DNA from 3 places in the Streptomyces sp. NPDC028635 genome. Region 1 is predicted to be linked to each of the others. Evidence: riboswitches for the same ligand, from Rfam matches in the RefSeq annotation. Region 1 holds a riboswitch; each other region holds the start of a gene.
The links. Region 1 has a riboswitch for thiamine pyrophosphate ahead of thiO (glycine oxidase ThiO). Riboswitches for the same ligand answer to the same signal wherever they lie in the genome.
Positions count from the first base shown of each region.

Region 2: linked by a shared signal. The riboswitch ahead of AB0E88_RS11225 (thiamine ABC transporter substrate-binding protein) and the one ahead of thiO (glycine oxidase ThiO) in region 1 are both predicted to bind thiamine pyrophosphate.
Region 3: linked by a shared signal. The riboswitch ahead of thiC (phosphomethylpyrimidine synthase ThiC) and the one ahead of thiO (glycine oxidase ThiO) in region 1 are both predicted to bind thiamine pyrophosphate.

Region 1 covers NZ_JBEZWX010000020.1:54,934-65,159, reverse strand. Annotated here, with positions in the region: gene AB0E88_RS21735 (Rv2175c family DNA-binding protein) at 555-920, opposite strand; gene AB0E88_RS21730 (FAD-dependent oxidoreductase) at 1,031-2,263, opposite strand; gene AB0E88_RS21725 (hypothetical protein) at 2,296-2,667, opposite strand; TPP riboswitch at 2,720-2,833, shown strand; gene thiO (glycine oxidase ThiO) at 2,831-4,021, shown strand; gene thiS (sulfur carrier protein ThiS) at 4,018-4,218, shown strand; gene AB0E88_RS21710 (thiazole synthase) at 4,222-5,016, shown strand; gene pknB (Stk1 family PASTA domain-containing Ser/Thr kinase) at 5,157-7,091, shown strand; gene AB0E88_RS21700 (deoxyribonuclease IV) at 7,171-8,043, shown strand; gene AB0E88_RS21695 (DUF4396 domain-containing protein) at 8,119-8,682, shown strand; gene AB0E88_RS21690 (sulfite oxidase-like oxidoreductase) at 8,750-9,382, opposite strand; gene bfr (bacterioferritin) at 9,568-10,047, shown strand; gene AB0E88_RS21680 ((2Fe-2S)-binding protein) at 10,086-10,226, opposite strand, start outside.
Region 2 covers NZ_JBEZWX010000008.1:43,715-53,940, reverse strand. Annotated here, with positions in the region: gene tsf (translation elongation factor Ts) at 1-173, shown strand, start outside; gene pyrH (UMP kinase) at 371-1,129, shown strand; gene frr (ribosome recycling factor) at 1,274-1,831, shown strand; gene AB0E88_RS11245 (phosphatidate cytidylyltransferase) at 1,831-3,018, shown strand; gene AB0E88_RS11240 (SRPBCC family protein) at 3,184-3,633, shown strand; gene AB0E88_RS11235 (hypothetical protein) at 3,668-3,847, shown strand; gene rlmN (23S rRNA (adenine(2503)-C(2))-methyltransferase RlmN) at 3,941-5,047, shown strand; TPP riboswitch at 5,072-5,180, shown strand; gene AB0E88_RS11225 (thiamine ABC transporter substrate-binding protein) at 5,255-6,343, shown strand; gene AB0E88_RS11220 (iron ABC transporter permease) at 6,388-7,989, shown strand; gene AB0E88_RS11215 (ABC transporter ATP-binding protein) at 7,990-9,009, shown strand; gene AB0E88_RS11210 (LAETG motif-containing sortase-dependent surface protein) at 9,079-9,777, opposite strand; gene AB0E88_RS11205 (LOG family protein) at 9,949-10,226, opposite strand, start outside.
Region 3 covers NZ_JBEZWX010000012.1:163,970-174,195, reverse strand. Annotated here, with positions in the region: gene hisC (histidinol-phosphate transaminase) at 1-777, opposite strand, end outside; gene AB0E88_RS16195 (LacI family DNA-binding transcriptional regulator) at 1,246-2,361, shown strand; gene AB0E88_RS16190 (metallophosphoesterase) at 2,722-3,828, shown strand; gene AB0E88_RS16185 (hypothetical protein) at 4,046-4,915, shown strand; gene thiC (phosphomethylpyrimidine synthase ThiC) at 5,078-6,862, opposite strand; TPP riboswitch at 6,855-7,032, opposite strand; gene AB0E88_RS16175 (YibE/F family protein) at 7,104-8,672, shown strand; gene AB0E88_RS16170 (SsgA family sporulation/cell division regulator) at 8,904-9,350, opposite strand; gene AB0E88_RS16165 (IclR family transcriptional regulator C-terminal domain-containing protein) at 9,451-10,176, opposite strand.

The DNA of each region.
Region 1 (10,226 bases):
TTGCGGCGGGGCCCGTTCTCCCGCCGGTCGGGCTTCCGGCGGGGCAGCTTCTTCGGGCCGGTCCGGCTTCCGGCGGGGCACGTTCTTCCGCCCGTCCGGCTTTCCGACGAGGCCGGACGTCGAACCCGGCCAGGCTTCAGGCCCGCCCTTCAGATCCGGCCGACCTTCGGGCCGCGGCCAGTCTTGAGGCCCGGCCGGAGTGCACGCCTCGGCCGGAGTGCACGCCCCGGCCGGACTTCAGGCCGGCCGGACGTGAGGTCCGGGCCGAAATGCAGGACCGGCCGGTCTTCAGGCCCGGCCGCAGTTCAGCCCGAGCAGCACGTCGCGCCGAGCGAGCGTGGCCTCCGCCCTGAGGCGTGTCTCGCCTCGCGGGCCGCTGCCCACCGGCCCGGCGGGCACGAGGGCATCAAGCGCCGAGGGCACGGTTGCCCCGGCGAACGGCACCGGGACGGAGAGCGCCGCGGTCCGGGAGGTCGTGGCCGAGGCCGCACGTGGCCCCGGCCGTGGCCCCCCGGGCCGCGGCCCGTGTGTCGACGGTGTTCAGTGTGGGTGCGTCAGACGGCGAGCGCCTGGGCGCGGCGCTTCACCTCCGTGCCGCGATTCTCGCTGAGCGCCTGTGCGGGCGTACCGGGCAGGCTCGGGTCCGGCGTGAAGAGCCACTCCAGCATCTCCTCGTCCGTGAACCCGTCGTCCCGCAGGAGCGTCAGGGTGCCCGTCAGGCCCTTGACGACCTTGTCCCCGTCGATGAAGGGGGCGGGGACGTGCAGCGCGCGGTTCTCACCGCGGCGTACGGCGATGAGCTGGCCCTCCTTGACCAGCTGCCGGACACGCGTCACCTCGACGCCGAGCATCTCGGCGATGTCGGGAAGGGTGAGCCAGGCGGGGACGAGAGCATCGATCTTTGCGTCAATCTCGGTCACGGGACAAGCCTGCCATCTGCCACTGACAGTCGGAAGTCAGGGCGGTCCACCCGGGCCGGTCGACCTGGGACGACACACCCGGCACACCCCTGACGACACCCCCGGACGGCTCAGGCCGTGGCCGCCTTCAGCGGCCTCGCCGGGTCCGCCAGCAGCTCCGGATCCATCGCCGTGCCCGCCTCGATCAGCCGCCGCCCCTGGGCCAGGTCACGCGGGCGGCCCACCGCCAGCAGGGCGACCAGCCGGCTCTCGCGCAGCCAGCACACCGTCCAGGCCGGTCCGTACTCGTCACCGCGCCACACGGTGCGGTCGGCCGAGGTGTGGTGGCCGGCGTACTGGACGAAGCGGCCGAACTGCTCGGACCAGAAGTACGGCACGGGGTCGTACTCCGCGGGCGTGTCGCCCACGATGTTCGCGGCGACGGTGCGCGGGCCCTGGAGGGCGTTGTCCCAGTGGTGGACGAGCAGACGTTCGCCGTAGCGGGCGGAGGGGAAGGAGGCGCAGTCGCCGACCGCGTACACGTCCGGCACCGAGGTGCGCAGACGCGCGTCGGCCACCACCTCGCCGCGCGGGCCCAGCGCGACGCCGGAGCCCGCCAGCCACCCGGTGGCCGGCCGTGCGCCGATGCCGACGACGACCGCGCCGGCGGGCAGCCGGGTGCCGTCGTCGAGGACCACCACGCCCGGCTCGACGCCCGCCACGCGCGCGCCCGTGCGCAGCTCGGCGCCGGCGTCGGCGTACCACCGGGTCATCGGCGCGGCGACCTCGGCGGGCAGTGCCCCGGCGAGCGGGCGGTCGGCGGCCTCCACGACGGTGACCGCGCAGCCCGCCTCACGCGCGGCCGTGGCGAACTCGGCGCCGATCCAGCCCGCGCCGACGACCACGATGTCGTGCTGGGCGGCCAGCACCGGGCGCAGCCGCTCTGCGTCGTCCAGGGTGCGCAGCAGGTGCACCCCGGGGACGCCCTCGGCGCCGGGCAGGGTGATCGGTTCGGCGCCGGTGGCGAGCACGAGGACGTCGTACGGGACGGGTCCGGCCCCGGTGTCCAGTTCATGGTCGGCGGGGCGCAGGCCCAGCACCTCGCAGCCGAGGCGCAGCTCGATGCCCAGCGCCTCGAAGTCCACGTCGAAGGCGGAGCCCTCGGCCGTGCCGAGCAGGACGGCCTTGGACAGCGGCGGACGGTCGTAGGGCTGGTGGGGTTCGGCGCCGATGAGCGTGACGGTGCCGGTGAAACCCCGTTCGCGCAGGGCCACCGCGGTCTGCACCCCGGCCATGCCCGCGCCCACGACGACCACCCGCCGCGCCGCCGATGACGTGCCCCGTTGCTGCGTCTGCTCGCTCACCTGATCACCATAGACACCTGACAGACCGTCAGTCAGCGGTCCTGCGCCGTGACCTGCTCCACACGCGCGTGCAGCTCCTCCACCACGCTGGTGCCGCTGCCCTCCTGGGACTCCCACTCCCAGGTCTCCTCCAGCCGCACCCGCCCGTCCGGCAGCTCGACGACCGTGGACACGCAGTGCCCGCCGGAGGTCGTCCCGTCCTGCTTGAGCTGCACGTACCGGAAGTCCAGCCGGTCCCCCTGCCGGGTGCCCACGAGGTGCCCGCGCACCACGTCGCCGCCGGCGTACTCCGCCCAGATCTCGCCGCCGCGCTCGTGGTAGGTGAAGCGGGTGCGCGTGCCCACCTGACCTGGTGCCTGGTCGGCGACCGGGGCGAGGACGAGACCGTCGAGGGACCGGGGCATGACGGAAGGCTCCCTTACAGACACACAGCGGCACGGGCTAGGGTGGCCACCGTAAAGCACTCGCGGGAGCCCGGACGCACCGGGCTGAGAGGGAGGCTGGGACGGCCTCCGACCGTACGAACCTGATCCGGGTCATGCCGGCGAAGGGAGGGGCTGGACGCCCATGTCGCCTACGCGTACGTCAGACGTCCTCGTCATCGGGGGCGGGATCATCGGGCTGGTCACGGCCTGGCGGGCCGCGCAGCGGGGGTTCGCCACCACGGTCGTGGAACCCGAGCCCGGCGGCGGAGCCGCGCAGGTGGCGGCCGGGATGCTGGCCGCCGTCACCGAACTGCACCACGGCGAGCAGACCCTGCTCGCCCTCAACCTGGCCTCGGCGCGCCGCTATCCGGACTTCGCGGCCGAACTCACCGAGGCGAGCGGCCACGGCCTCGGCTACCGCCGCAGCGGCACGCTCGCCGTCGCCCTGGACGCCGACGACCGCGCCCACCTGAAGGAACTGCACGCCCTGCAACGGCAGTCGGGCCTCGCCTCGGAGTGGCTGTCCGGCCGGGAGTGCCGGCGTCTGGAGCCGATGCTCGCGCCGGGTGTGCGCGGCGGGCTGCGGGTCGACGGCGACCACCAGGTGGACCCGCGGCGGCTGGCGGCCGCGCTGGTCACCGCCTGCGAGCGGGCCGGAGTGGTGTTCCGGCGCGACTGGGCCGAGCGGCTCGTCGTCTCCCGTGAGCGCGCCGCGGGCGTCGTCACCCGAGGGGGCGAGGAGCTGGGCGCGGGACAGGTCGTGCTCGCCGCCGGCAGCCTGAGCGGTCGCCTCGCGGGCGTACCGGAGGACGTACTGCCGCCGGTGCGGCCGGTGAAGGGCCAGGTCCTGCGGCTGACCATGCCGGACCACCGGACGCCGTTCCTGAGCCGGACCGTGCGCGCGGTGGTGCGCGGCGGCGCGCTGTATCTGGTGCCGCGCGAGAACGGCGAGCTGGTCGTGGGCGCGACCAGCGAGGAGATGGGCTGGGACACCACGGTCACCGCGGGCGGCGTCTACGAGCTGCTGCGCGACGCCCACGAGCTGGTGCCCGGCATCACCGAGCTGCCGCTCACGGAGACCCGGGCCGGGTTGCGCCCCGGCTCCCCCGACAACGCGCCGCTGCTCGGCCCCACCGCGCTGGAGGGGCTGCTGCTGGCCACCGGGCACCACCGCAACGGCGTCCTGCTCACCCCGGTCACCGGGGACGTGCTGGCCCACGCCCTCGTCACCGGTGAGCTGCCGGACGAGGCCCGCCCCTTCACCCCTAAGCGTTTCGCCCCCGCCGCGGCCGCGCGGCAGCCCGCCCGCACCCTCACGGAGCAGCCCGCATGAACATCTCCGTCAACGGTGAGCCCCGCCGCGTCGATCCCGGCACGGCTCTCGACGCCGTCGTGACGTCCCTCACCGCGGCCCCCTCCGGGGTGGCCGCCGCCCTCAACGAGACCGTCGTCCCGCGCACGCAGTGGTCCACCACGGCCCTCGCCGAGGGCGACCGCGTCGAGGTCCTCACCGCCGTCCAGGGAGGCTGAACCATGGCTGACGACCCCTTCGTCCTCGGCGGTACGCCGTTCTCGTCCCGTCTGATCATGGGCACCGGCGGCGCGCCGAGCCTGGACGTGCTGGAGCGGGCGCTGGTCGCCTCCGGCACCGAGCTGACGACCGTCGCGATGCGCCGGGTCGACCCCGGCGTGCACGGCTCGGTGCTGTCGGTGCTGGACCGCCTCGGCATCCGGGTGCTGCCGAACACCGCCGGCTGCTTCACCGCCGGGGAGGCGGTGCTCACGGCCCGCCTCGCGCGCGAGGCGCTGGGCACGGACCTGGTGAAGCTGGAGGTCATCGCCGACGAACGCACGCTGCTCCCGGACCCGATCGAGCTGCTGGACGCGGCGGAGACGCTGGTCGACGACGGGTTCACGGTGCTGCCGTACACCAACGACGACCCGGTGCTCGCGCGGAAGCTCCAGGACGTCGGCTGTGCGGCGATCATGCCGCTGGGCTCGCCCATCGGTTCCGGGCTCGGCATCCGCAACCCGCACAACTTCCAGCTGATCGTCGAGCACGCGCGCGTGCCGGTGATCCTGGACGCGGGCGCGGGCACGGCGTCGGACGTGGCGCTGGCGATGGAGCTGGGGTGCGCGGGTGTGATGCTCGCCTCGGCGGTGACGCGGGCGCAGGAGCCGGTGGTGATGGCGGAGGCCATGCGCCACGCGGTGGAGGCGGGCCGGCTGGCCTTTCGGGCGGGACGCATTCCCAAGCGGCACTTCGCCGAGGCGTCCTCGCCCAGGGAGGGCGTCGCCCGGCTGGACCCGGAGCGCCCGGCCTTCTGAGACCGGTGGCCCTTCGGGGGTGGCGGTGCGCCTGACATGCGTGATGCCGGTGCGCGCGACACGTCACAGGTCGGCTGCAGTCACCCCGCCGGCTGGGTGAAACGGCTGGGGTGTCGGTCATGGCTCGTAGACTCGCCTGCGTGGATACGACCCTCTCGGACCCCCTCGTCGGGCAGGTGCTCGACGGCCGGTATCGCGTCGACGCGCGGATCGCGGCCGGCGGGATGGCCACGGTCTACCGGGCCCTGGACACCCGTCTGGACCGCGTGCTCGCGCTGAAGGTGATGCACCCGGCGCTCGCGGCCGACGCCTCGTTCGTCGAGCGGTTCATCCGGGAGGCGAAGTCCGTCGCCAGGCTGGCCCACCCCAACGTGGTCCAGGTCTTCGACCAAGGCGCGGACGGCCGGTACGTGTATCTGGCGATGGAGTACATCGCCGGCTGCACCCTGCGGGACGTGCTGCGTGAGCGCGGCGCGCTGCAGCCGCGGGCCGCGCTGGACATCCTGGAGCCGGTGCTGGCCGCGCTCGGCTCCGCGCACCGGGCCGGGTTCGTGCACCGCGACATGAAGCCGGAGAACGTCCTGATAGGGGACGACGGCCGGGTCAAGGTCGCCGACTTCGGGCTGGTGCGCTCGGTGGACACCGTCACCAGCACGACCGGCGAGGTGCTGGGGACCGTCTCCTATCTGGCGCCGGAGCAGATCGAGCACGGCACGGCCGACCCGCGCGTGGACGTGTACGCGTGCGGTGTCGTGCTCTACGAGATGCTGACCGGCGGCAAGCCGCACGACGGCGACTCCCCGGCCGCCGTGCTCTACAAGCATCTGCACGAGGACGTCCCGGCGCCTTCCACCCTGGTGCCGGGGCTGGCGCACCCCCTGGACGAACTCGTCGCGGCAGCGACCGCCCGCTCGCCCGAGGCGCGCCCGCACGACGCGGTGGCGCTGCTGGCGCACGCGCGCGAGGCGCGGGCCGGGCTGAGCGAGCAGCAGCTGGACGCGGTGCCGCCGCAGGCGCTGTCCGCGGAGCACGACAACGCCGACGACCGCACGAGCGTGATCCCGCGCGCGCTGACCGTGCCCCGCCCGTTGCCGGTCGACGTGGACGCCGAGGGCGGCGCGGCCGTGCTGAACCGCACCAGCCGCTTGCAGAGCCCGCCGCCGGTGCCTCCGCGCCCGGGGCCTTCGCGCTCCCGGCGGCGGCTGATCACCCTGGTCGCCGCCGTGCTGCTGGTGTTCGGTGTCGGCTCGGGCGTCTGGTACATCAACTCGGGGCAGTTCACCAAGGTGCCGCCGCTGCTGGCGCAGTCCGAGGCGCAGGCCAAGCAGCGGCTGGAGCGGGCCGGTCTGGAGTCCGGCAAGGTCACCTACGCCTACAGCGACACGGTCGCGCGGGGCAAGGTCATCAGCACCGACCCGGAGCCGGGAGCCCGCATCCGTGACCACGACGCGGTGCGGCTGACCGTGTCCAAGGGCCCGGAGACCGTGAAGGTGCCCGATCTGGAGGGCTACAAGCTGGACAAGGCCCGCTCCGTGCTGAAGGACAGCGGACTGGAGCCGGGCATGATCAACCGGGAGTTCAGCGACGACGTGACGCGCGGCTCGGTGATCGGCACCGATCCCGAGGCGGGCACGGAGCGCCGCGCGGGCTCGGCGGTGGCGCTCACGGTCAGCAAGGGCAGCCCCGTCGACATCCCGGACGTCACCGGCTCGGGCCTCGCCGACGCCCGGTCCCAGCTGGAGGAGGCCGGCCTGAAGGTGAAGGTCGCCCCGGAGCGGGTGAACTCGGAGCTCGACGCCGGACAGGTCGCCGCGCAGTCCCCGGACTCCGGCGGTCAGGCCGCCGAGGGCGACACGGTGACGCTGACCCTGTCCAAGGGACCGCAGATGATCGAGGTCCCGGACGTGGTCGGGGACAGCGTCGACGACGCCAAGCAGGCCCTGAAGGACGCCGGTTTCCAGGTCAAGGAGGACCGCGGGCTGCTCGGGCTGTTCGGTGACACGGTGAAGAAGCAGTCCGTGAAGGGCGGCGAGAAGGCGCCGAAGGGGTCGACGATCACGATCACCATCCGCTGACGGAGCAGCGGGCCTGCGGTGACCGAGGCCACCTCGGCCGTGTGCGGGGCCACGCCGGCGCGCGTGGCAGGCTGAACGGGTGACACCTCGATCCCCCTTGCGCAACCCCGTCGGCTCGCACGTCCCGGTGGCCGGCGGTCTGCACTCCGTCGGTCTGCCGTACGCCCGTGACCTGGGTGCCGAGACCGTGCAGGTCTTCGTCGCCAACCCGCGCGGCTGGGCCACGCCCGCCGGGAACCCGCGGCAGGACGAGGCGTTCCGCGCGGCGTGCGAGGCGGAGTCCATCCCGGCGTACGTGCACGCGCCGTACCTGATCAACTTCGGCTCCCACACGGAGGCGACGGTCGAGAGGTCGGTGGAGTCGCTGCGGCACTCGCTGCGGCGGGGGCGTGAGATCGGGGCGCTGGGCGTGGTCGTGCACACCGGCAGCGCGACCGGCGGCCGGCACCGGGAGGTGGCGCTGAAGCAGGTGCGCGCGCACATGCTTCCGCTGCTGGAGGAGCTGACCCATGACGACGATCCGTTCCTGCTGCTGGAGTCCACGGCCGGGCAGGGTGCCTCGCTGTGCTCGCGGACCTGGGACTTCGGGCCGTACTTCGACGCGCTGGACCGTCACCCGAAGCTCGGCGTGTGCCTGGACACCTGCCACATCTTCGCCGCGGGGCACGACCTGACCGGGCCGGACGGGGCGCACCAGACGCTGGATCTGCTGGTGGAAACGGTCGGTGAGGGACGGCTGAAGCTGATCCACGCCAACGACTCGAAGGACGTGGTGGGCGCGCACAAGGACCGGCACGCGAACATCGGCGCCGGTCACATCGGCGAGGACGCGTTCCGCGCGCTGCTCACGCACCCCGCGACCGACGGGGTGCCGCTGGTCATCGAGACGCCCGGCGGCAAGGAGGGGCACGCGGCGGACGTGGAGCGGCTGAAGAAACTCCGCGTGTCATAACGCGTTGAGGAATACCCCAGGGGGGTATACGGTTCCTGTCGTCGCAGGAACCGTTACCTGGCCATGGGGGCAGTCATGCAGCACGAAGCGCACGCCGAGCACACGCACCACCACGCGGACCACGGTCACGGCGACCACAGCGACCACGCTGACCACGAAAGCCACAGCGGCCACGGCCACGGCGGCCGTCACCACGCGCCGGCCGCGAGCTGGGCCATGGCCGCGCAGGCCACCCTGCACTGCCTCACCGGCTGCGCCATCGGCGAGGTGCTGGGCATGGTGATCGGCACCTGGCTCGGCTGGGGCAACGTGGCGACGATGGTGGCGGCGATCGCGCTGGCCTTCGTCTTCGGCTACTCCCTGACGCTGCGCGGCGTGCTGAAGGCCGGCGTCGACTTCCGTACGGCCTTCCGGGTGGCGCTGGCCGCGGACACCCTGTCGATCGCCGTGATGGAACTGATCGACAACGGTGTGATCGCGCTGTGGCCGGCGGCGATGGACGCCCAGCTGGGCGATCTGCTGTTCTGGGGCGCGCTGGCGATCTCGCTGGCACTGGCCTTCGTCGCGACGACCCCGGTGAACAAGTGGATGATCGGCCGCGGCAAGGGCCACGCGGTGGTGCACCAGTACCACCACTGACCCGCGCGCCAGTACCGCCACCGACCCACGCACCGGTACCGCCACCGGCCCGCGGCGGCGGCAGGACTCAGAGCTCGGGGCCGTCCCCGGGCTCTTCCTGGTAGGAGTAGCGCTGCTCCTTCCAGGGGTCGCCGATGTTGTGGTAGCCGCGCTCCTCCCAGAAGCCGCGGCGGTCGGCGGTCATGTACTCCACGCCCCGCACCCACTTGGGGCCCTTCCAGGCGTACAGATGGGGCACGACCAGCCGGAGCGGGAATCCGTGCTCGGCGGTCAGCAGCTCGCCGTCCTTGTGCGTGGCGAAGAGCGTGCGCTCGGCGGCGAAGTCGGCGAGGCGCAGATTGGAGCTGAAGCCGTACTCCGCCCACACCATCACATGGGTGACCTCGGGGGCGGGCGGCGCGATGTCCAGGATGACCCGGGCGGGGATGCCGCCCCACTCGGCGCCCAGCATGCTGAACTTGGTCACGCAGTGCAGATCGGCGACGACCGTGGTGTACGGCAGCGCCGTGAACTCCTCGTGGGTCCAGCAGTGCTTCGCGCCGTCGGCGGTGGCCCCGAACACCCGGAACTCCCAGCGCTCGGGCCGGAACTTGGGCACCGGTCCGTAGTGCGTGACCGGCCAGCCTTTCTGCACTCGCTGTCCCGGCGGAAGCTCGGACGCTGCTGCTTCTCCAGATTCTCGCTCCACCGGATGACCCATGTATCCATCCTGACAGACCGGGAGCAGTGCACAGGACCAGGCCGCCCCTGAACCGGACAACTCGCCGCCAAATCCGCTAAGCATGGACTTACTTACTAAGTGCGCACTTACTGGACGATCCTCGAGGCCGGTGCAATCATGCCGCCGCAACCTCCCGATCCCCCAGGTGGAAGGAGCCCGCCGCGATGCAGGGCGACCCCGAGGTCATCGAGTTCCTCAACGAGCAGCTGACCGGTGAGCTGACCGCGATCAACCAGTACTTCCTGCACGCGAAGATGCAGGAGAACTTCGGCTGGACCAAGCTCGCCAAGTACACGCGGCACGAGTCGTTCGACGAGATGAAGCACGCCGAGGTGCTCACCGACCGGATCCTGTTCCTGGACGGGCTGCCGAACTACCAGCGGCTGTTCCACGTACGGGTCGGGCAGACGGTCACGGAGATGTTTCAGGCCGACCGGCAGATCGAGGTGGAGGCGATCGACCGGCTCCGGCGCGGCATCAAGGTGATGCGCGAAAAGGGTGACATCACGTCCGCGAACATTTTCGAGGAGATCCTCGCCGACGAGGAGCACCACATCGACTACCTCGACACCCAGCTGGAGCTGGTCGAGAAGCTCGGCGAGGCGCTGTACATCGCGCAGCTCATCGAGCAGCCGGAGAGCTGAGCCACCGCGAGGACCGAACGGCCGAGCGGCTCCGGCACCTAGGCGGCCTCGTCCAGATCCTGCAGCTCGGCGAGGACCGGCTTGCCCTGGTCGGCGAGGTCGCGGCGCGGGCAGGAGCCCCGGCCCAGCAGCGCCTGGATGCGGCGCACGCAGGAGCCGCAGTCCGTGCCGGCCTTGCA
Region 2 (10,226 bases), on a different contig from region 1:
AGCCCGAGGCCGCGATCGCCAAGATCGTCGAGGGTCGCCTCAACGGCTTCTTCAAGGACGCCACGCTCCTCGGCCAGCCGTACGCGCTGGACAACAAGAAGAGCGTCGAGAAGGTTCTGCAGGAGGCCGGTGTCACCCTGAAGCGCTTCGCGCGCATCAAGGTCGGCATCTGAGTCCGTACGGCGATCGACGCTCGACCCCGATAGGGTCGACATCAGTCGTCCCTGCCGTCCGCGCACGGCGTCACACGCGCGCGTGACGGACGGCAGCAGATCTGACGAGGAGGCCATTGCCGCATGGGATGTGAACCACGCCCCGCCGGCAATGGCCTTCTTCGCATGTGCACCACGTTGAAAGAGGCGGGATCCCCATGACCACCAAGCCCGACAAGAGCGATGACGGCAAAGTACGCGGCCGGTTTCTGCTGAAGCTGTCCGGAGAGGCCTTCTCCGGCGGCGGTGGGCTGGGCGTCGACCCGGACGTGGTGCACGCGATCGCCCGCGAGATCGCCGCCGTCGTGCGTGACGGCGCGCAGGTCGCGGTCGTCATCGGCGGCGGCAACTTCTTCCGCGGGGCCGAGCTCCAGCAGCGCGGCATGGACCGTGCCCGCTCGGACTACATGGGCATGCTCGGCACCGTGATGAACTGCCTCGCCCTCCAGGACTTCCTGGAGAAGGAGGGCATCGTCTCCCGCGTCCAGACCGCCATCACCATGGGCCAGGTCGCGGAGCCGTACATCCCGCTGCGCGCCGTGCGGCACCTGGAGAAGGGCCGTGTGGTGATCTTCGGCGCCGGTATGGGCATGCCGTACTTCTCCACCGACACCACCGCCGCCCAGCGCGCCCTGGAGATCGACGCCGAGGCACTGCTCATGGGCAAGAACGGTGTGGACGGGGTCTACGACTCCGACCCGAAGGCCAACCCGGACGCCGTGAAGTTCGACTCGCTCGGCTACGGCGAGGTCATCACCCGCGACCTGAAGGTCGCCGATGCCACGGCCATCACGCTCTGCCGCGACAACAAGCTCCCGATCGTGGTCTTCGAGCTCCTGAAGGAGGGCAATATCGCCCGCGCCGTCAAGGGTGAGAAGATCGGCACGCTCGTGGGTGAACAGGGCAGCCGGGACTGACCGGGGATTCACCCCGACCCTGACCGGGGGATGGACAATGTCCTGCAGGTCGGGAACCGTGCAGGAAGAAGACGCGACGCAGCCGGCCGCCGACCACAGCCAGGAACCGCAGCCGGGCCTACTCAAGACACGCAGGAGCAAGTGGTGATCGAAGAGACCCTCCTCGAGGCCGAGGAGAAGATGGAGAAGGCCGTCGTGGTCGCCAAGGAGGACTTCGCCGCGATCCGCACCGGCCGTGCGCACCCGGCGATGTTCAACAAGATCGTGGCCGACTACTACGGCGCGCCGACGCCGATCAACCAGCTGGCCTCGTTCTCCGTGCCGGAGCCGCGCATGGCCGTCGTGACCCCGTTCGACAAGACCGCGCTGCGCAACATCGAGCAGGCGATCCGCGACTCCGACCTCGGCGTCAACCCGAGCAACGACGGCAACATCATCCGTGTGGTGTTCCCCGAGCTGACCGAGGAGCGCCGCCGCGAGTACATCAAGGTCGCCCGCGGCAAGGGCGAGGACGCCAAGGTCTCCATCCGCTCCGTGCGCCGCAAGGCCAAGGACGCCATCGACAAGCTGATCAAGGACGGCGAGGTCGGCGAGGACGAGGGCCGCCGTGCGGAGAAGGAACTCGACGACCTGACGTCGAAGTACGTCGCCCAGGTGGACGAGCTTCTCAAGCACAAGGAAGCGGAACTGCTCGAGGTCTGATGAACGACTCTTCCTGGGGGGCACCGCCCCACGCCGGGCAGGCCGGGTACTGGGGACCCGCCGACCAGGCGCCCGTCCCGGGCACCGGCCCGGCGGGTCCCGCGTACGATGCGCAGGAAGCGCAGCAGACTCGCCCCATGCCCATCGTGCCCGACGGACCCGCACATGGCGGAGACCAGGATGACGACCGGGGGGCCGCTCGGCTGAGCGGCCCCTTGTTCCGCGACGAGAACGCGCGCGGTGCAAGCGTCCGCGCCGAGAGCGCCCGGGACGACGACCTCCGCGACCACCGCGTCCGTACCGACACCTTCCGCGAGCAGAATCCGGAGCCCATGCCCGACGCCCCGCAGCCGGCGCCCGCCCCGCAGAAGAAGAGCGCGGGTCGCGACCTGAGCTCCGCCATAGGGGTCGGGGTCGGGCTCGGTGCGGTCATCATCGCCTCGCTGTTCATCGTCAAGGCCGTCTTCGTCGGCGTGATCGCCGTCGCCGTCGTCGTCGGCCTGTGGGAGCTGACCAGCAGGCTCCAGGAGCGCAAGGAGATCCGCGCGCCCTTGGTGCCGCTCGCGATCGGCGGCGCCGCCATGGTTGTCGCCGGGTATGTGCGCGGCGCCGAGGGCGCGTGGGTCGCCATGGCGCTCACGGCGCTCGCGGTGCTGGTCTGGCGGATGACCGAGCCGCCGGAGGGCTACCTCAAGGACGTCACGGCCGGCGTCTTCGCGGCCTTCTACGTGCCGTTCCTGGCGACGTTCGTGGCGATGATGCTCACCGCCGACGACGGCCCCTGGCGCGTGCTGACGTTCCTGCTCCTCACGGTGGTCAGCGACACCGGCGCGTACGCCGTCGGATGGCGCTTCGGCAAGCACAAGCTCGCCCCGCGGATCAGCCCCGGCAAGACCCGCGAGGGCCTGCTCGGCGCCGTGACGTTCGCGATGGTCGCCGGTGCGCTGTGCCTGCAGTTCCTGATCGACGACGGCACCTGGTGGCAGGGGCTGCTGCTGGGTCTCGCGGTCGCGGCCAGCGCGACGCTGGGCGACCTCGGCGAGTCGATGATCAAGCGGGACCTGGGCATCAAGGACATGGGCACGCTGCTCCCCGGGCACGGGGGCATCATGGACCGCCTGGACTCGCTGCTGCCGACGGCTCCGGTGGTGTGGCTGCTGCTGGTGCTGTTCGTCGGCGCCGGCTGACCGGCGCGCACGGCCTTCAAAGCCCCGTCCTCCTGTCAGGGAGGGCGGGGCTCGTCGTCGTGGAGGCCCCGCCCGCCCCCCGATGGCCGGATGGCCGGTGGGCGGGTGCGGTGGGACGATTTCGGGTGTAAGCCCCGACCGGCTCGCCCTGGAAAGGGGGCCACCATGTCCGGTTTCCACGATGAGATCGTTCTCAACTGCCGCCCCGACGAGGTGTGGACGTTCGTCACCGACCCCGCCCACCTGCCGGACTGGCAGGAGAGCGCGGTGTCAGCCGAGCAGCTCGACGACGGCCCGTTCGGAGTGGGCTCCCGGGTCCGGGTCACCCGTCACCTCGGCCGCCGCGACGTTCCCATGACGATGCAGTGCACCGAGTACGAGCCGGGGCGCTCGTGGAGCGTGCACGGCATCGACGGGACGGTACGCGGCACCTTCCGCGGTGAGGTCACGCCTGTCGACGAGGGCCGGCGCACCCGGCTGACCATGGACCTCGACTTCGAGGGCCACGGCCTCGGCAAGGTCCTCATCCCGCTGGTCGTCCGCCCGCAGGTGCGCAAGGAGTTCCCGCGCAACGAGCAGCTGCTCAAGCAGCACCTGGAGCACACGGCCGCGTAGACCCCGCCGCTCGGCGGCGGCTGGAGTCGCGATCATGGGGAGGGCGAGACTCGCGGACGACGGCACCTGCCACGGTGACCTGCCGTGCAAGTGGTGCAAGACGCTGATCGACCAGGCGGTGCGCCGCAAGCCCCGCCGCTACTGCCGCCGCTCGCACCGCTGGAAGTCCTACGGCTCCACTGTCGCGGTGTTCATCGGCGCGCTCCTCAACTGACGGGCCCGGCCGTCGCACGTACCGCCGCGCACCGCAAGGGCGCCGCACCGGCCGAGCGGGCCACCCGAGTCGATCTGCGACACTGGTAGCACCATGCCCAAGCCCGGAGAACTTACTTTTGTCGCGCCGCGCGGAGCGAAGTCGCCGCCGCGGCATCTTGCCGATCTCTCGCCCGCCGAGCGCAAGGCGGTCGTGGCCGAGATCGGGGAGAAGCCGTTTCGCGCCAAGCAGCTGTCGCAGCACTACTTCGCGCGGTACGCGCACGACCCGGAGCAGTGGACCGACATCCCCTCCGGTGCGCGTGACAAGCTGCGGGAGGCGCTGTTTCCCGAGCTGATGACCGTCGTACGGCATCTGTCGACCGACGAGGGGGAGACGCGCAAGACGCTGTGGCGGCTGTTCGACGGGACGCTCGTCGAGTCGGTGCTGATGCGGTACCCGGACCGGGTCACCATGTGCATCAGCTCGCAGGCGGGCTGTGGCATGAACTGCCCGTTCTGTGCGACGGGGCAGGCCGGTCTCGACCGGAACCTGTCCACCGCCGAGATCGTGCACCAGATCGTCGAGGGCATGCGGGCGCTCAGGGACGGGGAGATCCCCGGCGGTGCGTCCCGGCTGTCCAACATCGTCTTCATGGGCATGGGTGAGCCGCTCGCCAACTACAAGCGGGTGGTCGGAGCGATCCGCGCGCTCACGGACCCCGCGCCGGACGGTCTCGGTCTGTCCCAGCGCGGCATCACCGTGTCGACGGTCGGGCTCGTGCCCGCCATCCACCGGTTCGCCGACGAGGGCTTCAAGTGCCGGCTCGCGATTTCGCTGCACGCCCCGGACGACGAGCTGCGCGACACCCTCGTCCCCGTGAACACGCGGTGGAAGGTGCGCGAGGTGCTCGACGCCGGGTTCGAGTACGTCGAGAAGAGCGGGCGCCGGCTGTCCATCGAGTACGCCCTCATCCGGGACATCAACGATCAGGCGTGGCGGGGCGACCGGCTCGGGCGGCTGCTCAAGGGCAAGCCCGTGCACGTCAATCTCATCCCGCTCAACCCGACCCCGGGGTCCAAGTGGACCGCCTCGCGGCCCGAGGACGAGAAGGCGTTCGTCGAGGCGATCGCCGCTCATGGTGTACCGGTGACCATCCGGGACACCCGTGGGCAGGAGATCGACGGGGCGTGTGGTCAGCTCGCCGCCACCGAGCGGTAATCTGACTGGCGTCAGTACATCTACATATTCCGACAGGGGAGCGCCACAGCGCTGAGAGTGCGGCGGACAGGGCCGCAGACCCTCCGAACCTCGCCCAGGTCATTCTGGGTAGGGAGATCGGTCATCACTCGAGCTGTTGCGCCCTGCCCGGGACACCGTGAGGCGTCCCGGGCAGGGCCGCGTCTCTTCCTGGTCACTCCAGGAGGAATGTCAGTGAGCATCACCAAGAAGGCCACGGTCCTGGTGGTCGGCGTCGGCCTCGTCACGCTGTCCGCGTGCGGGTCGTCGGGCGGGAGCGAGAAGACGTCCGCCGAGTCCAAGACGGTCACGCTCGTCAGCCACGACTCATGGGCCGTGTCCAAGAACGTCCTCGCGGACTTCGAGAAGCAGTCCGGGTACAAGGTCCGCGTCCTGCCCGACGGCGACGCCGGGCAGGCCGTCAACAAGGCCATCCTCACCAAGGACAACCCGCAGGGCGACGTCTTCTTCGGCGTCGACAACACCCTGCTCTCCCGCGCCCTGGACAACGGCCTCTTCCAGCCGTACCAGGCCAAGGGGCTCGGCACCATCGGCGCCCAGTACCAGCTGGACCAGGGCAAGCACCGGGTCACGCCGATCGACCACGGCGACATCTGCGTCAACTACGACAAGAAGTACTTCGCCGACCACAAGCTGACCCCGCCGGCCTCCTTCGACGACCTGATCAAGCCGGAGTACAAGAACCTGCTGGTCACCGAGAACGCCGCGACCTCCTCGCCCGGCCTCGGCTTCCTGCTCGGCACCGCCGCCAAGTACGGCGACGACGGCTGGCAGGGCTACTGGAAGAAGCTGAAGGCCAACGGCGTGAAGGTGGTCGACGGCTGGGAGCAGGCCTACGACCAGGAGTTCTCCGGCTCGGCCGGCGGCAGGAAGGCCCACGGCGACCGGCCGCTGGTCGTCTCCTACGCCTCCTCCCCGCCCGCCGAGGTCGTCTTCGCCAAGCCGCAGCCGAAGACCGCGCCCACCGGTGTCGCCACCGGCACCTGCTTCCGGCAGATCGAGTTCGCCGGGCTGCTCAGCAACGCGAAGAACACCAAGGGCGGCAAGGCGCTGATCGACTTCCTGGTCTCCAAGGAGTTCCAGCAGGACATGCCGCTGAACATGTTCGTCTACCCGGTCGTCGACGGCGCCGAGGTGCCCGCCGAGTTCACCCAGTACGGCCCCGCCGCCAAGGACCCCGAGACCCTCGCCCCCGGCAAGATCGCCGACCACCGCGACCAGTGGGTCAAGCAGTGGACCTCGCTCGTACTGAAGTAGCCCGCCGCACGCACCGCGCGGGGAGCGCGGCGCGGCTCGGCCTGATGGCCCTGCCCGTCGCGTTCTTCGCCGTGTTCTTCGCCTACCCCGTGGCGGCGATCGTCGCCCGCGGCCTGAAGGTGGACGGCGTCTGGCAGTTCGGACGGCTCACCGATGTGCTCGGCCAGTCCGACATCCGGCACGTGCTGTGGTTCACCACCTGGCAGGCGCTGGTCTCCGCCGGGCTCACCCTGCTGCTCGCCCTGCCCGGCGCGTATGTCTTCGCCCGCTTCGACTTCCCCGGCAAGCGGCTGCTGCGGGCGGTGGTGACGGTGCCGTTCGTGCTGCCGACCGTCGTCGTCGGCACGGCCTTCCTGGCGCTGGTCGGCCGCGGCGGGCTGCTCGACCAGCTGTGGGGCGTACGGCTGGACACCACGGTGTGGGCGATCCTGCTCGCCCACGTCTTCTTCAACTACGCCGTCGTCGTGCGCACCGTCGGCGGTCTGTGGGCCCAGCTCGACCCGCGCCAGGAGGACGCGGCGCGGATGCTGGGCGCGTCCCGCTTCACCGCCTGGCGCACGGTCACCCTGCCCGCGCTGGCGCCGGCGGTCGCGGCGGCCGGGCTGATGGTGTTCCTGTTCTGCTTCACCTCCTTCGGCATCGTCCAGATCCTCGGCGGGCCCGGCTTCTCCACCCTGGAGGTGGAGATCTACCGGCAGACCGCCGACATCTTCGACCTGTCCACCGCCGCCGTCCTGACGATCGTGCAGTTCGTCGCCGTCGGCGTGATCCTCGCCGTGCACGCCTGGACGGTGCGGCGCCGGGAGAGCGCGCTGAAGCTGGTGGACGCGGCGACGACGGCCCGCCGGCCGCGCGGCGCCGGGCAGTGGGCGCTGCTCGCCGGTGTGCTGCTGACCATCGCCGCGCTGCTCGTGCTGCCGCCCGCGGTACTGGTGCAGCGCTCCCTGGACGGCGGTCTGCGCTACTACCGGGAGCTGACCGCCCAGGACGGCAACACCTTCCTCGTGCCGCCGATCGAGGCCATCGGCAATTCGCTGCAGTACGCCCTTGCCGCCACCGGCATCGCGCTGCTGATCGGCGGGTTCGCCGCCGCCGCGCTGACCCGCCGCGACGCCGGACGTCTGGTGCGCGGCTTCGACGCGCTGCTGATGCTGCCGCTCGGCGTGTCCGCGGTGACCGTCGGCTTCGGCTTCCTGATCACGCTCGACAAGCCGCCGCTGGACCTGCGCAGCTCCTGGATCCTGGTGCCGCTCGCCCAAGCGCTCGTCGGCGTCCCCTTCGTCATCCGGACCATGCTGCCCGTGCTGCGCGCGGTCGACGGACGGCTGCGGGAGGCGGCGACCGTGCTCGGGGCCTCGCCGTGGCGGGTGTGGCGGGAGGTCGATCTGCCGATGGTGCGGCGGGCGCTGCTGATCGCCGCCGGGTTCGCGTTCGCCGTGTCGCTGGGCGAGTTCGGGGCGACCGTGTTCATCGCACGGCCCGACACGCCGACGCTGCCGGTGGCCGTGGCCCGGTTGCTGGCGCGGCCCGGTGACCTCAACTACGGGCAGGCGATGGCCCTGTCGACGATTCTGATGGTGGTGTGCGCCGTGGCGCTGCTCGTGCTGGAGAGCCTGCGGGTGCCCGACCGGACGGGGGAGTTCTAGATGCTGCTCAGCCTCGATGCCGCGACCGTCCGCTTCGGCGAGCGGACCGTCCTCGACGCCGTCGACCTGGACGTCACCGAGCACGAGGTGGTGTGCGTGCTCGGCCCGAGCGGCAGCGGCAAGTCGACGCTGCTGCGGGCGGTCGCCGGACTCCAGCCACTCGATGCGGGCCGGGTCCTGCTGGACGGCCGGGACCAGGCGAAGGTGCCCGCGCACAAGCGGGGTGTGGGGCTGATGTTCCAGGACCACCAGCTCTTCCCGCAGCGGGACGTGGCCGGAAACGTCGCCTTCGGGCTGCGTATGCACGGCGCCGGGAAGGGCGAACAGGGCGAGCGGGTAGGTGAGTTGCTGGACCTGGTCGGGCTGCCCGGGGCCGGGCGGCGGGCCGTGGGCGCGCTGTCCGGCGGTGAGCAGCAGCGGGTCGCGCTCGCCCGGGCGCTCGCGCCGCGGCCCCGGCTGCTGATGCTGGACGAGCCGCTCGGTCAGCTCGACCGCTCGCTGCGCGAACGCCTCGTCGTCGAACTGCGGGAGCTGTTCGGCCGGTTGGGCACCACCGTGCTCGCCGTCACCCACGACCAGGGCGAGGCGTTCGCACTCGCCGACCGGGTCGTGGTGATGCGGGACGGGCGGATCGCCCAGTCCGGCACGCCCCTTCAGGTGTGGCAGCACCCGGCGGACGCGTTCGTCGCCCGGTTCCTCGGCTTCGACAACGTGGTGCCGGGAACCGTCGTCGGCGAGGCCGCCGACACGCCCTGGGGCAAGCTGCCGGTGCCCGACGGCTCCCCGCAGGGTCCGCGCGACGTGCTGGTCCGCCCGGCCGGGGTCCGGCTGACCGAGGTGGCGCAGGGGCTGCGCTGCACCGTCACCGCCCGTACTTTCCGGGGCACCCATGTCGCGGTGCACCTCCAGCCCGAGGACGCGCCCCGCCTGGAGGCCGCCTGCGCGCTGCGCGAGGCGCCCGAGGTCGGTGCCGAGGTCGGCGTCGCCTTCGACGGGGCCGAAGTCGTCGTCCTCGGCTGAGGGCTTCCGGGTTCATGCGAACGGCCCGCCCCCGGTCTCCCGGGGGCGGGCCGGCGTACGTGCGCGGGGTCAGCCGTTGCTCTTGGCCCCGCGGCGGCGCATGCCGAGGAAGACGGCACCGCCGCCGACGACGACCAGGGCGCCCGCCACGCCGGCGATCAGGCCGGTGTTGGAGTTCGCACCGGTCTCGGCGAGGTTGGAGTCACCGGCCGCCGGGGACGGCGCGTTGCTCGGGGTGCCCGCGGGGGCGGTGCTGGCCGGGGCCGAGGGGCTCGGCGTGTCCTCGGCCGGGGTCGACTGCGACGGCTTCGGCGCCGGGCTGGTCGGCGGGGCCGGCGGCGTCGAGGGGGTGTCCTTCTTGCAGGCGGTGGGCGGCGTGGTGAGGTTCGGCGTGATGTCCTCGTCCACGATGGGGTGCTTGGCGTCGCCGGCCAGGACGTGGACGCGGTAGGTGGCGTTCGGCTTCCAGTCCTCGGCGAAGGTGATGGTCACACCCTCGGCCGAGCCGGTGACGGTCTGCTCGCCGACCTTGTGGTCGTCGCTGCCCTTGTTCTCCAGGAAGACGGAGACGACGGCCGCGGTGCCGGAGGCGTCGACGTCGGTGACGGTGATGACGCCCTTGTCACCCTCGCACGAGGCCTTGGCGGAGAATTCGCTGATGTTGCAGGCGAGCGCGTTTCCGGCGACACCGAGCGCGAGCGCCGCCGCGGCGGAGGCGACCCCGAGGGCGCGCACGGAACGGGCGGCAGTACGGCGGGATATGGACACGTTTGTCCTTTACGGGATCCAACTGCGGGGGGTTGAAGGGGGGATGGGACGCCGAGGAGATGCGATCACAACCGCCCGGCACCACCGCCCCATGAGGCTCACAGGTTTATAAGTGCTCCATAAGGAGTGTCAACGCATATGCCCGTCAGGGGCGTTGACTTTGCCCGCTTATTAACCGGCGAGACGTTTCAGCGCCTCCGGCGCCTCCTCGATCCGGTCGACCAACGCGATCCGGGACGCCATCGAACGGTCCCGGGCGAGCGACTCCAGCAGCGGCCACGCCGGCAGCCGCTCCGTCCAGTGCGCCCGGTCCACCAGCACCATCGGCGTCGCCTCGCCGCGGGACTCGTAGTAGTTCGGCGTCGCGTTGTCGAAGATCTCCTGTATGGTGCCGGCGGCGCCCGGCAGGAACACCACACCGGCGGTGCAGCGGGCCAGGAGGCCGTCCT
Region 3 (10,226 bases), on a different contig from region 1:
CTGGGCCAGCTGGCTCACGCCGAACGGCACCGCCGTCTTGCGCAGCGCCGCCGCGACCGGCTCGTGGGCGATCGCGAAGCCGACCCGCAGTCCCGCGAGGCCGTACGCCTTGGAGAACGTGCGCAGCACGCAGACGTTCGGCCGCTCCCGGTAGATCTCCACACCGTCGGGCACCTCGGGGTCACGGATGAACTCCCGGTACGCCTCGTCCAGCACCACCAGTACATCGCTGGGCACCCGGTCCAGGAAGCGCTCCAGCTCGGCCCGCCGCACCACGGTGCCGGTGGGGTTGTTCGGGTTGCAGACGAAAATCAGCCGGGTCCGGTCGGTGATCGCGTCCGCCATGGCGTCCAGGTCGTGCACATCGCCCTCGGTCAGCGGCACCTGCACCGAGCGCGCCCCGCTGATCTGCGTGATGATCGGGTACGCCTCGAAGGAGCGCCAGGCGTAGATCACCTCGTCGCCGGGGCCGGAGGTCGCCTGGATCAGCTGCTGGGCCACGCCGACCGAGCCCGTGCCGGTCGCCACGTGAGAGAGCGGGACCCCGAAGCGCTCGGACAGCTCGTTCATCAGGCCCGTGCAGGCCATGTCCGGGTAGCGGTTGAAGTGGTGGGCAGCGGCGGTGACGCGCTCCATCACGCCGGGCAGCGGCGGATAGGGGTTCTCGTTGGAGGACAGCTTGTAGGCCACCGGGCCGTCCGCCGCGGCGGGCTTGCCCGGCTTGTAGGTGGGAATCCCCTCCAGCTCGGCGCGCAGCTTCGGGCTCGTCTCGCTCACCGCAGTCCTCCTCACGACCACCGGCGGCCCGTCACCGCCGCCGGCTTCCAATACTGCTCACCTTATGAGGATTGGGCCGCGCTGCGTACCGGTCTGCAGGACCTCGTACGCCACACGTCCGCGCAGCGGCACCCCTCCGGCCCCGGGGGCATCACGGGCATCGTCGTACGAAGACGCACGAAGGGTCCGGCCGGGCGTACGAGGTGGGGGGCGCGCCGTACATATATCTATGCGCCGGTAGCTCACGCCGTGGCGCGCATCCCTCGTCAAGGTGAGTTGAGACCTCTTCGAAACATCGGGTGCTTGGCAGGCCTATCCGCGCCGACGCATCATGTCTTGCGATAGAAACGGTTAACTTCCTTGTTTTCGCAGGTACTTGAGGGCGTTTCGCCATGCAGAAACGTGCCTGTCAACGCGTGCATATGCGTCCGCACTACCCCGCGTCATGAGCCCTACTATCACCTCGCCATGACAGCAGCAGGGAAGCACCAGGTGAGCCGCGCGGAAACCTCACGCCGAGGCAGCCGGCCGGGCCGGGCGGGTATCAGAGACGTGGCCGCCGCCGCCGGAGTCTCCATCACAACCGTCTCCGACGCCCTGAACGGCAAGGGCCGGCTCCCGGACGCGACCCGGCGCCACGTCCGCGAGGTCGCCGACCGGCTGGGCTACCGCCCCTCCGCCGCCGCCCGCACCCTCCGTACCGGCAAGTCGGGCCTCATCGGTCTGACCGTGACGACGTACGGGGATGAACCTTTCACCTTCACCGAATTCGCGTACTTCGCCGAGATGGCCCGCGCCGCCACCTCCGCCGCGCTCGCCCGGGGCTACGCGCTCGTCATCCTGCCCGCGACCTCCCGCCACGACGTGTGGTCCAACGTCGCACTGGACGGCACCGTCGTCATCGACCCCTCCGACGAGGACCCCGTCGTCACGGAACTGGTCCGGCAGGGTTTACCGGTGGTCTCCGACGGCCGCCCCGTCGGGTCCCTGCCCGTCACCGCCTGGGTCGACAACGACCACGAGGCCGCCGTCATGAACATCCTCGACCATCTCGCCGACGCCGGCGCCCGCCGCATCGGCCTGCTGACGGGGACCACGACCGACACCTACACCCACCTGTCGACCACCGCCTATCTGCGCTGGTGCGAGCGGGTCGGCCAGGACCCGGTCTACGAGGCCTACCCGGCGCACGACCCGTGCGCGGGCGCCGTGGCCGCGGACCGGCTCCTCGCCCGGCCCGACCGTCCCGACGCCGTCTACGGCCTGTTCGACCCCAACGGCACCGACCTGCTCGCCGCCGCCCGCCGCTACGGGCTGCGCGTGCCCGAGGACCTGCTGCTGGTGTGCTGCAGCGAGTCCACCGTGTACGCGAGCACCGAGCCGCCCATCACGACTCTCTCGCTCAAGCCCCGCCGTATCGGCACGGCCGTGGTGCAGCTGCTCATCGACGCCATCGAGGGGGTGGAATCGGACCAGCCGGTCGAGCAGGTGATACCGACCGAGCTGATCATCCGAACGTCCTCTCAGCGCCGCCCGCAGCGCACGACGGTCAGCCCGCCGCGCACCCCGGAGGGGGACGGGTAGCCACGGGTGGCCCGCCGCGCGCTTCATCAGGAGCACGGATGGCTCGCTGCGCACCTCGGCAGGAGCGTGGGGGGTCCGATGCGTGCCTCGACAGGAGCGCGGGGGTCCGCCGCGCGCACCGGCCGGGGGCCGGTGGCGGGGCGGCGAGGCGGGCGTGCCGCTCCCCGCTGCGGCGTGGAGGGGAGGGGACCAGGTGGGGAAAGCCCTTCCCAAACGGGGCGAAAGCCGCGGTGAACAGGAGTCTTGTTCCGATTCACCACCCCTGGGTCATCACACGGCACGATCCGCATTCCTATGATGGGCCCACGACACCGCGGGCCGCTGCGACCAGGCAGTCCGAAGCGGTGCAGATGCGGCGCGATGGTGGAGGGGTCGATGACTCAGGGGGCCGGTCAGGGACCCGAGGTGGAGCGGACGGCGACGTTGCGCGACTTCCGCGTGCCCGCGTACGTCCATGAGACCGGTCCGTTCATCCACGGCGCCCACCCCGGCGAGGGCGCCCCGCCCGTCGAGGACCCCTTGCAGGTGCCCGAGGGTTACACGCCCACCGAGCGCGATCTGCCCGTCATCAACCGCGGTGACACCGTGCAGGTGACCGTCGACCCGGTGGCCGCTCCGGCCCCGGCCGCGGCGCAGCCCGGCGCCGGCCCCGGTCCCCTGTTCGTCGTCGGCGACGTGCACGGTTATCTGGACGAGCTGATCGCCGCCCTGCAGGAGAAGGGGCTGATCGACGCGGCGGGCCAGTGGTGCGCCGGCACCGCCCGGCTGTGGTTCCTCGGCGACTTCACCGACCGCGGACCCGACGGCATCGGCGTCATCGACCTGGTCATGCGCCTGTCCGCGGAGGCCGCCGCGGCCGGCGGCTACTGCAAGGCCCTCATGGGCAACCACGAACTGCTGCTGCTCGGGGCCAAGCGGTTCGGCGACACGCCCGTCAACTCCGGCGCGGGCACCGCCACCTTCCAAGCGGCCTGGCTGCTCAACGGCGGCCAGAAGACCGACATGGACCGCCTGCAGGACCACCACCTGCAGTGGATGGCGCGTCTGGACGCGGTGGAGGAGGTCGACGGCTATCTGCTCGTGCACTCCGACACCACCGCCTACCTCGACTACGGCGACTCGATCGAGGCCGTCAACGACACCGTCCGCGAGACGCTGACCCGCAACGACGCCGACGAGTGCTGGGATCTGTTCCGCAAGTTCACCAAGCGCTTCTCCTTCCGTGACGAGGGCGGCGCCGACGCCGTGCGCTCGCTGCTCGATACGTACGGCGGCACCCGCATCGTTCACGGCCACAGCCCGATTCCGTATCTGCTGGGCGAGGTCGGCTCCGAGGACGGCGAGGACAGCGCCGGCCCGCTCGTCGAGGGCCCGCACGTCTACGCCGACGGGCTCGCCATCGCGATGGACGGCGGTGTGACGATGGCAGGAAAACTGCTGGTCCAGGAGCTCCCGTTGGGCGGCTGAGCGTTCCCGCGCGCCGCCCCGCGGCGCAATCTCCCCCGCCGCCCGGCGGACGGCCCGGATCCGCTCAACACACCGGGCGCGTCGGCAATTTGTGGAAACCCCCTGTCACCGCGAGCCGTCGCCGCTCTACCATCGGCTTATCCGTAGCAGGCTCCCCTCCGTTTCTGCCCGACGGCTCGTCGCCATGCGAGCCCCAAGCCCTACGGAGCATCGGGGGATGCACATGAACAGCGTTCCGCAGCACCTGCTGAGCGAGGACCGTCAGGACTACGAACGGATCCTCGATGAGGCGCTGCGCTCCGCAGCCCACCGTCCCGAACTGTCCGCCGCCGGCCGACGTCTCACCCTCGAACAGCTGCGCGCCATGGCGCTCAGCGCCACCTCCCTCATCACCGCCTCCGCCGCCACCGAGTACCAGCACTACGTCAAGGTGCGCGAGGAGCTGCGTCAGCCGGCCCCGGCCGCCGCCCTGACGGCCGAGCGCACGTCCGCGTCCGCCGACCCCGCCGGCGCCCCGATGGGACTCGCCGCCACCGTGGGCGAGATGGCCGAGAGCACGGGCGCGGGCGCCGTCGCCGTGGTCGCCGTCCTCGCCCCCGTCCTCTCCGGCACCGCCGCCGCGATATTCCTGCTGGTGGGTTACATCCTGAAGATGCTCGACCCCGAGCCGGCCTTCGCCCGGACCATGCTCACCGCCGGATGGGTCTTCGGCGCCCTGACGGCGGCCACGATCCTCGTCGCCACCGTGGGGCTGCTGCTCACGGCCCTGCGCAACCGCCCCTCGCTCGAGTCCGGCGCCCACGGTGAACCTCCGCAGGAGCTGACCCAGGCTCGTGACGCCTGGCACGAAGCCCTGCTGGAACGCGGCATCGTGCCGTTCCTGCGCGACGCCCTGGCCGAGCCCGGTACGAGCCCGGCGCACCCCGTGTCCCCGTCGGTGCCGTCCAGCCGCATCCCGCGCCTGGGCTACGACCGGCCGGGATTCACCAGCCCCGACGACGGCCCCGCCGCAGGCCCGCGCCCGAGTTTCACGAGCCCCGACTTCAGCAGCCCCGACTTCGGTGGCCCGGAGCACCAGCCGGAGTGAAGCGCCGGCGCACGCCCCGGAGAGGACGAGCGCACGCGGGGGCATCGGACGTCCGCCGCGAGCCGTCCAACGCCGGGCCCCCACGGGACAGTCCGCGTCACCCCGGGCCGCCCGGACCTGTCGAAGCGGTCCGGGCGGTCCGGGCGGTCCGGGCGGTGCGACTCAGTCCGCGATCGGCAGATACACGCGGTTGCCCGCCGCCGCGAATTCCCGCGACTTCTCCGCCATCCCGGCCTCGATCTCGGCCTTGCTGCCGCCGTGCTCACGGCGGATGTCCTGCGAGATCTTCATCGAGCAGAACTTCGGCCCGCACATCGAGCAGAAGTGGGCCGTCTTGGCGGGTTCCGCCGGCAGGGTCTCGTCGTGGAACTCCCGCGCCGTGTCCGGGTCCAGCGCGAGGTTGAACTGGTCCTCCCACCGGAACTCGAACCGGGCGTCGGACAGCGCGTCGTCCCACTCCTGCGCGCCCGGGTGCCCCTTGGCCAGATCGGCCGCGTGGGCGGCGATCTTGTAGGTGATGACACCGGTCTTGACGTCGTCCCGGTTGGGCAGGCCCAGGTGCTCCTTGGGCGTGACGTAGCAGAGCATCGCCGTGCCCCACCAGGCGATCATCGCGGCGCCGATGCCGGAGGTGATGTGGTCGTACGCCGGCGCGACGTCGGTGGTCAGCGGGCCGAGCGTATAGAACGGAGCTTCATCGCAGATCTCCTGCTGAAGGTCGATGTTCTCCTTGATCTTGTGCATCGGGACGTGTCCCGGGCCCTCGATCATGGTCTGTACGTGGAAACGCTTGGCGATCGTGTTGAGTTCCCCGAGCGTGCGGAGCTCCGCGAACTGCGCCTCGTCGTTGGCGTCCGCGATGGAGCCGGGCCGGAGACCGTCACCGAGGGAGTACGTCACGTCGTACGCGGCGAGGATCTCGCAGAGCTCCTCGAAGTTCTCGTACAGGAACGATTCCTTGTGGTGCGCCAGGCACCACGCGGCCATGATCGAACCACCGCGCGAGACGATGCCCGTCTTGCGGTTGGCGGTGAGCGGCACGTACGCCAGACGCACGCCCGCGTGGACCGTCATGTAGTCCACGCCCTGCTCGGCCTGCTCGATGACCGTGTCCTTGTAGATCTCCCAGGTCAGTTCCTCGGCCCTGCCGTCGACCTTCTCCAGCGCCTGGTAGAGCGGCACCGTGCCGATGGGGACGGGGGAGTTGCGCAGCACCCACTCGCGGGTGGTGTGGATGTTGCGTCCCGTGGACAGGTCCATGACCGTGTCGGCGCCCCAGCGGGTCGCCCAGGTCATCTTCTCGACCTCCTCCTCGATGGAAGAAGTCACTGCGGAGTTGCCGATGTTGGCGTTGACCTTCACCAGGAACCGCTTGCCGATGATCATCGGCTCGATCTCCGGGTGGTTGACGTTGGCCGGCAGCACGGCTCGGCCCGCCGCGATCTCCTCGCGGACCACCTCGGGCGAGACGTTCTCCCGAAGGGCCACGAACTCCATCTCGGGCGTGATCTCGCCCCGGCGGGCGTACGCGAGCTGCGTGACCGCCTGGCCGTCGCGGCCGCGGCGGGGCTGGCGCGGCCGCCCGGGGAAGACCGCGTCGAGATTGCGCAGGCCGCCGCGCGGCGAGGTGTGCTTGATCCCGTCGTCCTCCGGGCGGACGGGGCGGCCCGCGTACTCCTCGGTGTCGCCGCGGGCGATGATCCAGTTCTCCCGCAGGGGCGACAGGCCCCTGCGGACGTCGGTGTCGACAAGCGGATCGGTATACGGGCCGGACGTGTCGTAGAGCGTGACCGCCTTCCCGTTGGTGAGGTGCACCTGACGGACCGGCACCCGCAGGTCGGGGCGCGAACCCTCGACGTATGCCTTGTGCCAGCCGATGGACTTCCCGGCCTCCTGAGCCGACTCGCTCTGAACGGAGGCAGGCGTGCGTACGTCCTTGTTGGTCATGAGACCTACTCCCTACGCCGGCATTACCCGGTAACAGGTTCGGCGGTCGACGCAGCGGTCACCGTCTGCCGACATTTCGTGTGGAACGCCACATGTTCCACGTGAAACATCGCGAAGACGGAGGTCAGCGCCCTCTCAGCCCGGTGCTCCGAGCTCCCGCGTGTGCAAAGGTGCCTCCACGCTAGCGTCAATTCAGGCGCGATGAACAGGGGGCCCCTGCCGTTCTTGCGATGATCGGGCGGTGACCACCACACACCAGCCCCCGTATCCGCCGCCCGAGCCGCCGCACGGCCAGGGCCCGACCGGCCACGGCCAGGGCGCCGAGGACGGGCCGGAGCACGGGCACACGCCGGCAGCCGGGCACGGGTACGCCCCGGGCGCCGGGCACGGGCATCGGCACGCGTCCGGTGGCGGGCACGGACACGGTGCCGGGCACGCCGCGGGAAGCGGACACGGTGCCGCGCATTCCGCGGGCGGCGGGCACGGGCACTCGCACAGTCACGGGCCCGCCGCTCCCGTCTCCCGGCATCTGCGCAAGGTCATCGCGGCGATCCTCATCCCGTTCGCCGTGGCGGTGGTCGTCGGCCTCGGCGTGCTGTGGCCGGGCGGTGCCCCCTCCCACCAGCGCTCCGGTGTGGGCTTCGACCGGCAGACCCAGCAGGCCACGGTCACCCAGGTGGTCGAGGTGAGCTGCAAGTCCGTCAACGCCTCCGGTGGTACGCCGACCGGCGACACGTCCACCGCGCAGGGGTCCCCGACCCGGCAACAGGCCGACGGCGCCTGCAAGAAGGCCACCGTCCGCGTCGACTCCGGCAACGACAAGGGCCGGACGTTCACCGAGATCGTGCAGCCCGACCAGACACGGCAGCTGCACCAGGGCGAGAAGGTGGTGGTCGCCTACGAGCCCTCGGCACCGAAGGACCTTCAGTACTCCGTCACGGACGCCGACCGGCGCTTCCCGATGGCCCTGCTGGCCGGCATCTTCGCGCTCGCCGTCATCGTCGTGGGACGGATGCGCGGGGTGATGGCACTCGTCGCGCTGGCCATCAGCTTCCTGGTGCTGAACTTCTTCATCCTGCCGGCGGTACTGCAGGGCGAGAACCCGTTGGTCGTCGCCGTCGTGGGCTCCAGCGCGATCATGCTCATCGCCCTGTATCTGTGCCACGGGCTGTCGGCCCGGACGTCCGTGGCGGTGCTGGGCACACTGGTCTCCCTGCTGCTGATCGGCGTCCTCGGTTCGCTGTTCATCGGCTGGGCCGCGCTGACGGGCAACACGGACGACAGCACCGGCCTGATCCATGGCCTGTACCCGTCCATCGACATGAGCGGTCTGCTGCTCGCCGGCGTCATCATCGGATCCCTCGGCGTGCTCGACGACGTGACGGTCACCCAGACCTCCGCCGTCTGGGAGCTGCACGAGGCCAACCCGTCGATGGGCCGGCGCGGGCTGTACCGGGCCGGGATCCGGATCGGCCGCGACCACATCGCGTCCGTCGTCAACACCCTCGTCCTCGCCTACGCCGGTGCCGCGTTGCCCCTGCTGCTGCTCTTCTCCATCGCGCAGAGCAGCGTGGGCACGGTCGCCAACAGCGAACTGGTCGCGGAGGAGATCGTGCGCACGCTGGTGGGATCGATCGGCCTGGTCGCCTCGGTGCCGGTCACCACGGCGCTCGCGGCTCTGGTGGTGGCCGCCGACCGTCAGGGGCCGACAGCGGCCGGCCAGAGCGCCGCCGGTGGGACCGGCACCGGTACCGGCTCGATCCCGGTGCCCGCAGGCCGCGGCGGCCGGGGGCGCCGGCGCAAGCGCTGAAACGCCGGGTGCCGGCGCGAGCGCTGAGATGCCGGGCGACGGCGTAGCCGTACCGCCGGCCGCGCGACCGTACCGTCGCGCCCGTAGCCGCCCCGTCGACGGCGCCGCCGTACCCGACGGCCGACGGCGTCACCAGCGCGACGGTCACCGTGTCACCGCCCTGCAGAACCGTTCCTGCAAATCCCCGTCCCACAGCGGTGAACCGTTACGCCACCGTGGTGACGCGACGTGTCAGCCCGCGCTCTGCTCCTCGGCGAGGATACGGTCGAGCGCCTCCTCCAGATGGGCGTCGAAGTCGGCGAGCGCACCCTCCTGGCCGAGTGGCACCAGCTTGTCGGTGCGGTCCAGGAACGCCACGATCGGCGGGGCCGACGAACGGAACAGCGCCTGGTCGCCGCCGACCTGGAGCCGGATCAGCACCTCGCCCAACGTGTCCTCCTCGACCGGTGCGATCCGGACATCGCCCTCTCCGCACGGCCGCCCCACCCCGTCGAGCAGCAGCTCACGCCCGAACGCCCAGGTCACCGGCGCGTCCCCGGGAAGGTGGAAAGTCAGCCGTACGGCATAGGGATCACAGGTCTCGTACCGCAGTTCCACCGGGATGCGGAACGAGAGCTCCTCGGAGACGAGAAAGCTCATCATGACCTCTGCCTGCACTGCCTGCACGGACTCGCGCATTCGCCTACCCCGTCACTTGCCGTCGACTGGCCGGGAATGAACCCCTTGACACTGGAGGTATCTTGCTGAACGTGCACACGAGATCACAAGGAGTGAGTTTTCAGATACTGATAGACAGGGCCAGCGAGCCCAGCAGGCGCCCGATCTCGTCCTGGAGTTTCCGCGCCGCGGGCAGCAGCCGGTCGGCCTGGTGCACGGGCAGCGAGATCGCCATCGTGGCGGCCGTGGTGCCCACCGTGATCGGCACCGCGGCGCACACCGTCCCCAGGGCGTACTCCTGCCGCTCGATCACCGGCTCCATGCGCCGCATCTGCTCCAGCCGTCGCAGCAGCGCGTGGTTGTCACACACCGTGTAAGGCGTGATGGGCTGCGCCGGGTAGCGGGCCAGGTGGTCGCGGCGGGCGCCGTCGTCCAGCTGGGAGAGCAGGCACTGTCCAATGGCGTGTGCGTGTCCCGTCTCTCGGAAGTCGGCCCACTCCTCGACCGCCGGGTTGCCGGGCGTGTCCGAGACGCACATGACCTCGATCTCGCCCTCGCGGTACATCGCGTAATACACGGGCACACCGATGGAATCGCGCCATTGCGCGAGGGTGTCCACGATCGTGCTGCGACGTTTCTGCTCCGCTCCGCCGCTGCCCAGCCGTTCGGCCGACGCACCAAGGAAGAACAGGCCCTTCTCGCGGCGGAGATAGCCCTCGTGCACCAGGGTGCGCAGCAGGTGGTAGGCGGTGGGCAGGGCCAGACCGGTCTCCCGGGCCAGCTGTTTGGCGGGGGCGCCGTAGGGGTGTTCGGCGACGGCTTCCAGCAGACGCATCGCGCGCTGCACGGAGCTGATGAGAGTCGTCGCCGCAGGGGGCTGTTCGGTGGGTGCCGTGG